4 regions of the Lysinibacillus irui genome follow, and region 3 is predicted to be linked to each of the others. Evidence: riboswitches for the same ligand, from Rfam matches in the RefSeq annotation. Region 3 holds a riboswitch; each other region holds the start of a gene.
The links. A riboswitch is a leader RNA that binds a small molecule or an ion and turns the genes downstream of it on or off. The one in region 3 is predicted to bind cobalamin.
Positions count from the first base shown of each region.

Region 1: linked by a shared signal. The riboswitch ahead of OU989_RS13550 (energy-coupling factor ABC transporter permease) and the one ahead of OU989_RS09100 (ribonucleoside-diphosphate reductase subunit alpha) in region 3 are both predicted to bind cobalamin.
Region 2: linked by a shared signal. The riboswitch ahead of OU989_RS20490 (hypothetical protein) and the one ahead of OU989_RS09100 (ribonucleoside-diphosphate reductase subunit alpha) in region 3 are both predicted to bind cobalamin.
Region 4: linked by a shared signal. The riboswitch ahead of cobT (nicotinate-nucleotide--dimethylbenzimidazole phosphoribosyltransferase) and the one ahead of OU989_RS09100 (ribonucleoside-diphosphate reductase subunit alpha) in region 3 are both predicted to bind cobalamin.

Region 1 is NZ_CP113527.1:2,677,637-2,680,847, reverse strand. It holds gene OU989_RS13565 (energy-coupling factor ABC transporter ATP-binding protein) at 1-37, opposite strand, end outside; gene cbiQ (cobalt ECF transporter T component CbiQ) at 34-807, opposite strand; gene OU989_RS13555 (energy-coupling factor ABC transporter substrate-binding protein) at 813-1,085, opposite strand; gene OU989_RS13550 (energy-coupling factor ABC transporter permease) at 1,087-1,833, opposite strand; cobalamin riboswitch at 1,978-2,161, opposite strand; cobalamin riboswitch at 2,406-2,588, shown strand; gene OU989_RS13545 ((2Fe-2S) ferredoxin domain-containing protein) at 2,735-3,106, shown strand; gene cobJ (precorrin-3B C(17)-methyltransferase) at 3,111-3,211, shown strand, end outside.
Region 2 is NZ_CP113527.1:4,077,763-4,080,973, forward strand. It holds gene OU989_RS20480 (tyrosine-protein phosphatase) at 1-266, opposite strand, end outside; gene OU989_RS20485 (ABC transporter substrate-binding protein) at 402-1,352, opposite strand; gene OU989_RS20490 (hypothetical protein) at 1,336-1,893, opposite strand; cobalamin riboswitch at 2,058-2,255, opposite strand; gene OU989_RS20495 (hypothetical protein) at 2,350-2,904, opposite strand; gene ytvI (sporulation integral membrane protein YtvI) at 2,994-3,211, shown strand, end outside.
Region 3 is NZ_CP113527.1:1,855,843-1,859,053, reverse strand. It holds gene OU989_RS09100 (ribonucleoside-diphosphate reductase subunit alpha) at 1-1,939, opposite strand, end outside; cobalamin riboswitch at 2,103-2,292, opposite strand; gene OU989_RS09095 (hypothetical protein) at 2,399-3,085, opposite strand; gene OU989_RS09090 (ECF transporter S component) at 3,082-3,211, opposite strand, start outside.
Region 4 is NZ_CP113527.1:1,127,236-1,130,446, reverse strand. It holds gene OU989_RS05335 (trimeric intracellular cation channel family protein) at 255-860, shown strand; gene cobT (nicotinate-nucleotide--dimethylbenzimidazole phosphoribosyltransferase) at 914-1,969, opposite strand; cobalamin riboswitch at 2,059-2,234, opposite strand; gene OU989_RS05325 (DMT family transporter) at 2,276-3,130, opposite strand.

The sequences.
Region 1 (3,211 bases), 820 kb from region 3:
AGGACAGCTGATTTAGTTCAAAATAACAGTTTTTCATGAGAAGTATCCTCCATATACGATGAGCACTAGAAAAATAACGGCCATGCCTAGCCAGTTTTTCTTGCTATAAGAGCTCGTCTCTTGCCAATAAACGCTTTCACCGCCCCGTGACTGCATGGCATTGTTGAGCTCTCGACTACGCTGAAACATTTCAACAAATAGTGCCGCAATAAGCATAGATATAGAGCGTAGCCACTGCATAGGTGAATGGTAGCCAAGCCTGGCCTGCTGGGCTAGATGAATTTTTTGCATGCTCCCTAAAAAAATAAAGATAAAATGATAGGTTAATTCTACTAGCTCGACTAGGAGTGAGGGAAGTCGCCATTGTCGTAGCACAAAACAAATTCCTTGTACGGATGTGGTCAAAATTAAAAAATATAAACAGCTAATACTGCCAAGAACGATAAAGAACAAGTGTTGCGCAGTTAGGACACTTGCTTTCCCGATGAATATTGTCCAAGCCATCCACGTGAAAGACCAAACATGCGCAGGTAAGACAGTGGTTGAAGGTGTAATAGCTAGTAAAATGGATACGAGACTCGTCAGCAAGAAAAAAGCTGGTAGTAATAGTAATTTAATATAGTATTTAAGCGGGATTTTCGCACCTATAATGATAAAAGCACTCATTACAAAAAATGTAATGAGTGAAAGACGTTCATCTTTCATGATAAGCGTTACTAGAAGTAGTCCAAGTGAAAAGATCATTTTTTCAAGTGGATGAACGAACGCTAGCTTATTGAGGTAGGCATATTTATCAATGAGCAACATGTTGGTTAACCTTCTTTATGTTTGCCGCGCATATAGCCAATGAAGTAGCCAATAAAACCAGCACCAATAGCGGCTTGTAGGACGAATAATAAGCTTTCGATTTCACCACTTGGCGGCTCCCATAAGCTGTCGAACCACGGTTCATATTCTGCATCGATTTCTCCAATAGCAGCTTCTGCTTCTCCATCAGCACCACCAAATTCTGCTCCTTTTTGGATGAACAGTGGGATGATGGCTAACAGCACTACAATCACTAATAGCAATACATTACGTTTCATTTTAATGTGCCTCCTTTGTAGAGAAAACACGTAAAGTTTTTAATTCGCTGACATTGTATTTTTTCAAGAAATTCATCACAATGACTGTTAAAATTCCTTCACTAACGGCTAACGGAATTTGAGTTAAGGCAAAAATTCCTGCGAACTTTGTAAAGGATGCCATAAAACCTCCAACCTCTGAAGGGAAGGCTAGTGCTAGTTGGACAGAAGTCACAATATATGTACCTAAGTCACCAAGCATAGCGGCAAAGAAAACGGCAAGTGAAAATGACAACCCTATTTGTTGAGCCCCTTTAAAAACAAAGTAAGCAATAAACGGACCGACAATAGCCATAGAAAAGGCATTGGCTCCTAAAGTAGTGATACCACCATGCGCTAATAGTAATGATTGGAATAATAACACAATCGTCCCAATGACACTCATTGCTAAAGGTCCAAATAAAACTGTTCCAAGTCCAACGCCAGTTGGGTGGGAGCAGCTCCCGGTAACAGAGGGGATCTTTAAGGCCGATAGCACAAAAGCAAAGGCTCCTGAAAGCCCTAAGAGCATTTTTGTTTCAGGGTTTTCTTCCATTGTTTTTCGAATGGAACGCAATCCTAGAATAATAAAGGGAGTCGTGATGACCCACCAAAAAATGGCCCATTCAATGGGTAAAAAGCCTTCCATGATATGCATAGCAAAGGCTCGGTTTGGCACGATTAACAAGGCCAATAAAAAATAACTAAGTTTCCACCATGAAAATGTCAAAAGCTTTCCTCCTAACGATTAGTTTTTTAAGAATGTAGCGTGCGTAAAATAAAAAAGCACTTCTCCGCTGCTGGAAAAGTGCATAGCTAAAAAAAGCAAATCATTCTCATCTGCTAAGCCGCACACCTATCCTCGTAGGTTGAAACGATCACCTTTTTTTCGGCAGGTCTCCTGGCTCTAGTTCAACACTTTATAGGTCTTCCCATCATTGGACAGTGACATTATCTATAAAGCTCCCTATTACAGTGGCGGGACCGCGCCGGATTCAAACCGGCTTCCCTTTTAAGTAAAATGGCAAGCATTTTACACCGAAAAAACATAAAGTTGTGAGATTTCACGACAAAGTGTAACATAAATTTCCATAATTGTGCTAGATTTTTTTATATAAAAATTTTTAATTGCATATCCATATAGAAAATTTAGATAGAAGTAAGGAGAACTTAGTTTTTTAAAGAATAAGATTCGAGCAAAATTGATAAATTTGTCATAAATTTTTAAAGAAATATTGAAATTTTAAAATAATAAGATATGATAGAGACAGTTTTCTAAACAATTGAAGAAGATAATAAATTTCATATAAAACGTCAATAAGTGCTCGAATAGCTCGAGATAATAGGGAAATTGGTGAAAATCCAATACAGCCCCCGCTACTGTAATAGCTGATGAATTCGCAGGTACCACTGGTGAAAACTTGGGAAGGTGCGATAGTAAAATGAAGCTTAAGTCAGGAAACCTGCTTATTTGATTGTGCATGCAAACTTTTCGGAGGGAGAAGTTGAAGCGAGAGCGAGTACCTGTATTTTATTCTATTCGTTTTTATTTGGCTTCTACAAAACCTTTACTCTTCGTTAAGAGTGAGGGTTTTTTCTTTTTCCAGAAAGCAAATGAGGGGAGACAGAAGATGACAACATGGAATTTAGAGGGGATGAAAACACATCTCTTTATTTGCAATGGCAGTAGCTGCATGAGAAAGGATGCTGAGGAAATTACCTTAGCCATTCGAGATGAAATACAGCGACAAGCACTCGATCAGGAAATACATACGACAAGAACGCGCTGTAATGGACGATGCAAGGATGCTTGTGTAGTCATCGCCTATCCACAAGGAAATTGGTATCGAGTGCCATCAACAGAGCATGCAAGAATACTCGTACAAGATTTACATCATGAAACATTATACAACGAACATGTCTTTACACTTCGGGAAGGTACATTACAGCGTACAGCACAAACGACAGCCATTAAAGGGATCGAAAAGGTGAAAGAGGGGTAACAGCATGGCGCAAAAAGGGAAAATTTTCGTAGTGGGCTTTGGACCTGGAGATTTTAAGCATATTACGACACGAGCAGTAGAAGCTTTACAACAAAGTGATATGAT
Region 2 (3,211 bases), 2.2 Mb from region 3:
TTTGCTGGTATTTGAATATATCGAGCATGTGAGAACACGGGGTTAGGATTATGCTGTGCTTCCTTGTTGTCACGGTAATCAAAAATAGTTTTAATACCTAACATTTCAAATCGCTCTTTATCTGCTGATGTCATTTTACCAAGTGCTGCAGATCGGTAGAATAAACCCTTCTTTACAATACGTCCATCCCTTGTCTTATATCCCCCCATATCTCGGAAATTATAGACTGCCTCAAACGGAATAACCTGTGTATCTAACTGTTCCATTCACTACCCTCCCTAAATTATTAAGCATTCTTACCTTTATTCTATAGAACAAATTAAATTAATTCCAATTTTCACGCTAGGTAATAACTAACCATATAAAAATGGCTAGCCGTTAGATCAGCTAGCCTTGAATTGTTATTTAAATAACTCTGGATACACAGCTTTAGCTACTAATTCTACTGCTTCTCCAATACGTGGACCAGGACGATTAGAGATATCAGTATCAAGAGACTGTACAGCTTTATCTTGAATAGCTTTCACAGTATTCCAACCATCACGTGTCAAAATTTCCCCTATAGGATCTTCTGTATAGTTTACTGTTGTTAATATAACCTCTGGATTTTTCGCAATAACCTCTTCCTCAGACACTTGCGCCCAATTGTCTAAATCAGCAAAGACATTCTTAACATTGGCTGCATTTAATATTTCTTGCTGGAAAGTTCCAGCGCCTGCCGTATAAATATCTGGCTTAGGACTAATCTCTAAATAAACATTTTTCGGTGCTTTTACTTCTTTCACCTTTGTTTGTACTTCAGTAATTTTCGCTTTAATCTGTTCGTTTAATTCATTTCCTTTATCTTCAACACCCATTACAGCAGCTAGTTGTTCAATATCCCCATAAACATCATCAAATGATGTGGCAGATTCAATAACAAATACTTTCAGTCCCGCATCTTCTAATGGTTTCAATGCATCCTTAGAGCCAATTGTGTAAGCAATGACCACATCTGGCTTTAAGGCTATAATGCGTTCACTATCGAAATTCTGAGAATCAGATACTCGTTCGATTTTTTGTGCTGCTTCTGGATATGTGTCATACTCTGTTGCTCCTACGATTTTCTCACCAACACCTAGTGCAAATAAAATCTCCGTATTACTTGGTTGTAAGGAAACAATAGTTTTTGGTACTTCTTTAAATTCTACTTCTACACCACGATCATCTGTTACTTTGTAGGTTGTTTGTTCAGTTTGTTGCGTATCCTGTGAAGCCTCTTTATTTTTTGTATCTTCTGAGGTACCACAACCTGCTAAAACTAATATTAGTACTAGCACTGATAGCCATTGGAAATTAAATACTTTCTTCATTCTTACTCTCCCTTTTCTTTTTCATTGGATAGGATTTACTAATAAACGGTATTTCAGCTATACCTGCTTGGTGATTCATATAGACTGCCATGACAAAGCATACATTTGCTAACAAGCCTAAGTAGTCGAAAAGGATAGCTGGTACCTCTCGTTCCTCTGAAACCTTATGTAATGTACGATATGATTTTTTGGCTTCACTGCGGCAAAGATGTAAAGCAGCAGCAGCCTCTGTGCCCTGAGGTAAAACAAAACTTTGTATTTCTTCCTTCACATGACGAACATAAAAGTCATAGCGTTCGCTTAACCAAGAAAGATCTTCTTCTGTTACTGCTAGCTTTCCTCGGACTGAACCATTGACATGGTAAGCCATAGGTAATATAAGCAGCAAATCATCTACGACAACTTGTACATCCTCCTTTTTTACTGCAGCTAATGCAACCCCTAGATGTGTTGTGAGACTATCTGTTCGAATCTCATAATCAACCGTTGAAGCCTTCTCACGCATAAACGGATAACAAGAATAACGTGCATCCTTTTTCACTTGATGTACCCCCTTCCCATTTTGATAAATTCTTACATGAACGATAGCATAAAAAAACGCCGCTCCTTTAAGCAAAGGAACGACGAAAATAACATAATGATTGCCAATTACTATGACATTACCTATGTAATTTGCCGTATATCCTCCTAGCTTCCGAAGAGTTGTTATACGTTCAAATAAAGGTCGGTCTCCTGGCTTGTACAGTTCATTAATGAATTTTAATGAGCTATAAAGAACCTTCCCATCTCCTTGGAGACAGTGGTATATCTTTATAATGGCTGTACTTACAGTTGCGGAAACAGCTTCGGTTTTTCACCGAATTCCCGATTATGCTAGTTAGCACCTTTATTCTGCAAGAATATTTCATTTGTAAAGCAGTTTACCATATATTAATAGGAAAAAACAGTTGTACTCCAAATAGAAACTTTACATCCTGTACAAAAAAACACCATCTCGCTACTTTGAACGGATGGCTGCCTTATATTTCTTTTTGTGTTTAACTTCGTGCTCTTCATCAATTAAGCGGTGTGCAATAGCTATTAATTTAGAGTCATTCGTTTGATCATAAAGCTTTTTAAAAGAAATAATAATATCATAGCGAATAAGAGAGGGATGCTTTTCATCCAAACAGGTTTGAAATCTCTTAGCTAGATACGAGACAACTAAGTCTCTTTGTACTTGACCTGCTAATCCAATTTTCCAAATAGCTTGTAACGCGTTCCTCGCCGTGGCAAATCGCTCATCATACGTCACAGCCCAAATTTTCAAAAAATCCTCCAATACCCTTTCTTCTGGATCACTTTTTGCGGCTAAGGCACATAAAATTTGTGCAGCACGTGCACGAGCATGTCCATCTTTGTATGTAAGTGCTTGTACAAGCTGTTCCCATACTGCATATGTCCAATCTACGGGCTCCTGCATAATTTTCATTAGTTCCTCGTAAGATTCATATTGAATATCGTGGTCACGCTCTGTTAGATTACTAAAAAGTTGCAAAATCTCTTTTTCCATAATTTATCCCTACCTTTATTGATTCAGAACGTAATAAAATTTGATTTATGGTACACTTAACTTAATTTTTTCGCAAAGAAGGTGAGTTTATGAATAAATTTAATGCTAGGAAATTGATTTTTCGAGTAATTGTGATTCTATCCTTACTTGTAGCTGCCTATTTTATTATCCCTGTGTCCATGCCTTTACTATTTGCAGGTATAAGTGCATTTTTCTTAGAACCAATCGTCATGTTCTTTAAAAGGCGATGGAAGATGTCACGGAAAATAGCAGTTGCTTTTATATACATAGTGAGTGTTATGGTTAT
Region 3 (3,211 bases):
TGTAATCCTTCTTCTCTTCTGAGTAGCTCTTTTGGAAAATCGGATCAATTGACGCCGTACTTCCTGCTAGAATCGATGTCGATGAGTTAGGGGCTACTGCCATAACATAGCCATTTCGCATTCCCTCTTTCGCCACTGCCTCACGTAAAGCATTCCATTTGTCGCTATCATAGCCGCGCTTTTCAAAATAGGCACCTGTTTGCCAATCAGAGCCCTCGAATAATGGATACGCTCCTTTTTCGCTTGCTAAAGCGTTAGAGGCACGAATTGTTAGGTAGGCGATGTCCTCATAAAGCTTGTCCGCAAATTCTACAGCTTCATCTGATTCCCACTGAATTTCCTTTAAGGCTAATAAATGATGCCAGCCAAATGTGCCAAGTCCAATACCACGGTAGCGTAGGTTCGTACGCTCTGCTTGTTTCACAGGGATAGTATTTAACGCAATAACATTATCAAGCATACGTACCTGAATCGGAATTAACCGCTCTAAGACATTAGCAGGCACGGCTCTTCCTAGATTAATAGAGGACAAGTTACAAACCACAAAATCTCCAGGCTTGCGACGAGTCACGATAACATCGTCTTCTAATGTAATGGATTCAAACTCCGTTGCTGACATATTCTGGAATATTTCTGTACACAAATTCGAACTATAAATCATTCCTTCATGCTTATTCGGATTCATGCGGTTCACTTCATCTCGGTAAAACATGAATGGAACGCCAGTTTCGAGTTGTGAGCGCATAATACGCTTCATAATATCGATGGCTGGTACTACTTCACGGCTTAATAACGGATTAGCAATACATGCTGCATATTTCGTGCGGAAGGAGCCATTGCCCTTTGTTTCATCGTAGAAATCCTCTAAAGAGAAGCCCATCACTTCACGTACTTCATGTGGATCAAATAGGTGCCATTCTCCACGGGCTTCTACTGTTTCCATAAATAGATCTGGTAAACATAGCCCTGTGAAAATATCATGGGCACGTAGTCGTTCATCACCATTGTTTAAGCGTAAATCTAAAAACGTAAAGACGTCCTTATGCCAAACATCAAGATAAACCGCGATGGCTCCTTGACGTTGCCCTAGCTGATCGACAGAGACAGCCGTATTATTGAGCTGCTTAATCCACGGTAGCACACCACTTGATGCACCTTTGAAGCCTTTAATGGACGAGCCACGGCTACGAATTTTGCCCATGTAAACGCCTATACCACCACCATATTTAGACAATGTTGCGACATCCGTATTCGTATCGTAAATGCTTTGTAGGCTGTCATCCACTGTATCGATGAAGCAACTTGAAAGCTGACCATGTGTCTTACCAGCATTTGATAGTGTCGGTGTTGCAACAGTCATATATAAATTACTCATCGCCCAGTAAGCTTCTCGCACTTTTTCTAGACGATCTTCTGTTTCATCCTGCATTAATGTCATGGCAATGACCATCCAACGCTCTTGTGGGAGCTCTACAGGTGTTTTTGTATAATCACGTACAACATAACGATCCATTAATGTCTTCAAGCCAATATACGTGAATAGCTCGTCACGACTAGGTTCTAAATAGCTGGCTAATTGTTGAAGCTCCTGCTCACTATATTTTGTTGTTAAGCTTTCATGATATAAGCCCGCTTCAGTGTATTGTGCAAGATGAGCTGGAAATTTTTGATAAACATCCTTTGGTGAAACGCCACGTCGCGTTGCAAATTGATCGTATAATTTTTCTAAATAAATGTGTGCAGCCACAAATGTCCAATAGGGCTCTTCCTCATCAATTAGGCTAAGTGTTTGTAAAATCATCGCATCCGCCCATGCTTCAAATGTGGCATTGTCGTTTTTTCGTAGCCAACGATCCGATAACCTTACAAAGCTTTCAAGCTCATCCTCCGTGTAACTATTTTTTAACTTAGCTAGTTGCTGTTCGATTTGAATTGTCATGTACACATTCTCTCCCTTTCTTTCTCCAAGCAACACAAAAAGCGATCACGCAACATCTATCGGTTACGTGATCGCTGTAAAATCGGAAATGGAAATGAAGGACGTGCACACAAAGAAGTGAACAAATCTCTCGCCTCCACTTCTCAATCCCCGAAGAATGTGTTGCTGTCTTGAACATCTCGGCAGGTCTCCTGGCTCATGCTTCCTCCAAATAATCACCTTCCCGTTTTTTCAACAGTGGTCTCTTGATTATTTGTCAGCACTTACAGTTGCGGGGACAGCTTCGGCTTAAGATGACTCTTGTTCCGAATTCCCTTTTAAACCATATTGGTACCGCTTGTCCAAATACTATATATTGTGTTTTAACTCCTAAACAAATCTAACATATTGTGTTTCGTGTTGCAATAGGTGTTTCGTACCTTGCGATTTTTAAGGCAGCCCTTTTGCTCGAAACAAGCCCTAATACGGTGCAGTTTTGCGTAGTTTTTCAAAATTTCTTTGGAAAAAATTTTGTGCCTGCTGCTCTTTTTTAGGATCGATGCCAAGCAAAATGACCGAACAAGGACCTGCTGATTTGGTCAGATCAAGCGAACTTTCAACTTGTTGCTGTCCAAAAAGACGCGCTAATTCGCCTTGTAGCCCCTTTGACCCGACTGGCCAAACTTGCTGCACGATATCCGCCTGCCATGCCTGAAAAATGGGCTGAAGCTGTGCAACGTCTTCTGGATGCGCTAACACTTCTTCCCCTACAAGCGGCAAGCCATAAGTGTACCAGCTGAGCTGTTCATGGTCAAATGGTTGACGTTGTTGTATTTCCCCAAGCATCGTAATGGCTACACCTGACTGTAGCGTGGGCATATTCGATTCCGTACTTCCTGCGATTGCAGGACAGGCTATACCAGTTTCCTCAAACACCTGTTGAATACCTCTTTCATAACGTGTCCATGCCGTATCACCAGAGAAATTAGCGAGTAAAACTTGGCAAGGTAATGCCTGTGCCGCAAGCTGCTCTAAAAATGTCACACGTGCTGTCATGTAAGCTGTTAGTTGGTCAGATGCTGACACTACATCTTGTGGCTTTTCCCCAATGGCTGCCGCATTATCCATTGTCACAATGAACGTGCCCACTTTCATAGCATTTCTCATTGAACGCGACCTTCCTTACGCAAAAAGACCTTTGATAAAACAGGCATCACTACTGCAACAATGACTAGGTTAATAACAGTTGCCATAAGAATGCTACCTAATGCACCCCAGAAAAAGGCAGGGCTA
Region 4 (3,211 bases), 730 kb from region 3:
CTAATCAACTACTGGTATATCAACGCTCATGACAGATCTTTTTCTTTATTTCATTATCATCTTAACAATTTGTATGTGTACCTGCAAAACTTGCCTATTGTTTCTAAGCGCATTTTACGCTAAGCTAATGTGCGGACTTGTTTCAAGAAGCGTGTTTAATGACTGAATTTGGCTCATAAATCCATAGATTTTGTTACAAGAAAAGTCTTTTAACATAAAAAGAAGTTTATTTATTAATAGAAGGGGTGAAAGGAATGGCTTGGGAGGTTTTTAGTATTATCGGAACAATTGCCTTTGCTATTTCTGGGGCAATTATTGCCATGGAAGAAGAATACGATTTATTCGGTGTCTATATACTCGGAATTGTAACTGCTTTTGGCGGAGGGGCTATTCGAAATTTACTTATTGGACTACCTGTCACGACCTTATGGGGGCAGGATATGATGTTTCAAATTGCGTTAGCAGCGATTACTATATTTTTTATTTTCCCTCATCATTTGATTCAGCATTGGCATCGTTGGGGTAACTTCACAGATGCGATTGGCTTATCAGCATTTGCAATTCAAGGTGCGTTGTATGCCGTGAAACTAGATATGCCTATTAGTGCTGTGATAGTAGCTGCTGTCTTAACTGGTTCGGGTGGCGGCATTGTGCGAGATTTATTGGCTAGACGTAAACCATTAGTTCTACGAGATGAGGTGTATGGTGTTTGGGCTGCACTTGCAGGGCTAATTATTGGATTTGAAGTGTTTACAGGAGACATCTTCCTTTATATTTTATTCGCCATCATCACAGTGTTACGCATTCTTTCCTATATGATGAAATGGCGTTTGCCTTTACGTAAGCTAAATCGAGCATAATGAATGGGGAATAAGCCCAAATAGTATTGCAACTATACAGGCTTATTCCTTTTTTATTTAGCTAATAGTTGCATCGCTTCCTCTAACGTCACCATATTGTTCATCATGGAGCAGGCTGCATCTAAAATGGGAAAAGCTAAGGCGGCACCAGAGCCTTCTCCTAAGCGCATGTTCATATGTAGCATTGGTTCAATGCCGAGTAACGCTGCGGCAATTTTAGCACCCGGTTCCTCTGAAGCATGGGAAGGGATAATATAATCTTTTACTTTCGGTTCAAGCTTATATGCGATAAGTGCGGCAATAGTTGAAATAAAACCATCAATCACAACCGGCTTACGATGGACAGCTGCCCCTAGTATGATACCAGTCATGGCCCCTATCTCTAAGCCCCCGACTTTAGCTAATACATCTAAACCGTCTTGAGGGTCTGGTTGATTGACCTCAATAGCTTTTTTAATAACCGCTGCTTTATGAGCAATGCCACCATTGCCTACACCTGCCCCAAACCCTGTTACTTCAATTGGATCACATCCAGTCAATACAGCTAAAATAGCAGCACTAGGTGTTGTATTACCAATGCCCATTTCACCTGTGCCAAGTACATTAGCCCCTTTTGCTATTTCCTCTGTCGCCACATGAATTCCTACTTCAATTGCTTGAATGGCTTCCTCTTTAGACATGGCAGGTCCTTTTGCCATATTGTCTGTACCGTACTTAATTTTATTGATGATGACACCTGCACCGTGTGGAATCTCTTCTTTCACCCCTACATCTACTGTGACCACCTTGGCATTGGTAATGTTTGCAATCGCGCAAACGCCTGTACCACCTTGAGGGAAATTTAATGTTTGAAAGACCGTAACATCTTGTGGATTCGTGGTTACACCTTCTTCACAAACACCGTGATCAGCAGCACAGATAATAATGACCTTTTTATCAACGAGCGGATATAATTGTCCAGTTATCCCAGAAAGCTGCACAGCAATGGACTCTAGTTTTCCTAAACTACCAGGGGGCTTACAGAGAGCATCTATACGCTTTCTTGCTTGCTCCCTCGTTTTCATGTCAGCACCTTGGATGTTTTGTAACGTGTTTTGTAGTAATTGCATGATAATTTCTCCTTTCCTTTTAAGACAAAAAGAAAAAGCCTGTAGTTTATCGTCACAACAAATAAACTACAGACTTTTCCATCATCCATACCTTTTAAAGCAAATAGGCAGGTCTCCTGGCTCAAGTTCAACATTCCACAGCACCTTCCCAGCAACGCGCTAGTGGTATTTACTATAGAACTCCCTTATACAGTGGCGGGTCCGCTAAAGATTTTCACTTTATTCCCTATTCTCCCCTTTGGGCACCTAATGCTTTTATTAAATTACTTTAAATCTACGACAGCTTATTCTTCCTGTCAAACCCTTTTACACTTTTTCGATTTCACTTTGTAATGTGGAGCCTAATAGGAGAATGGCTCCTATTAGTTGTAGCAGCGTCATTTTTTCTCCAATAATCATCGTGGAGATCACTAATGATGTCAGTGGATCAATATAGCTAAGAATAGCTATACTTTGACCTTTTAGCTGTGACATGCCTAAAAAGAATAAATAAAATCCTATACCTGCATGGACAATGCCCAATACGATGAGTAATAGAATAGAAGCAAAATTTATTTGCATCACCTGAAAACCCGTCGTTCCTACAATATAGAGGCTGAGGAAAAATGCAGCTAAACAGAGTTGGATAATCGTATTATGTGGTTCCTTTAACCCGCGAATATTTTTATTTGTAAATGTTAGTAGGGTGTAAAAGCATGCCGCAATCAGACCATAGACAATACCAATTAAGTGTCCACTATTTTCTGCGTTCTGACTTTGCACTATCAAAAAAAGACCGATAAGTGCTACAACAACATAAACTATTTTTCTTGCAACTAGCTTTTCTTTTAAAATAATAGGCGATAAACAGATGACCAATACGGGTGCAAAATAATAACTTAGGGCAGCATTAGCAATGGTCGTTTCCTTATACGCCTGAAATAAAAATATCCAATTTCCACATAAAGCAACACTTGAAATTAATAACGGCCATTTATTCAGGACAATAGCGCTTCTTGCAAAGCTTTCCTTTTTATAAATAAAAATTACTAGTAAAAAACAAGCACCAATGCCACTCATCCAAAAGGCAATCTCACTAGAAGCTAAAGGAATATACCTTGCAAAAACACCGACAGCACCAAAAATAACCATAGATAATACAAATGCTAATTTTCCGCTCATTAAAAATTCCTACTTTCTACGCATATAGTTTGAGCCTATACAGTAGAATCTAATAAGAATGAGCAATCAGTTATCGGATGC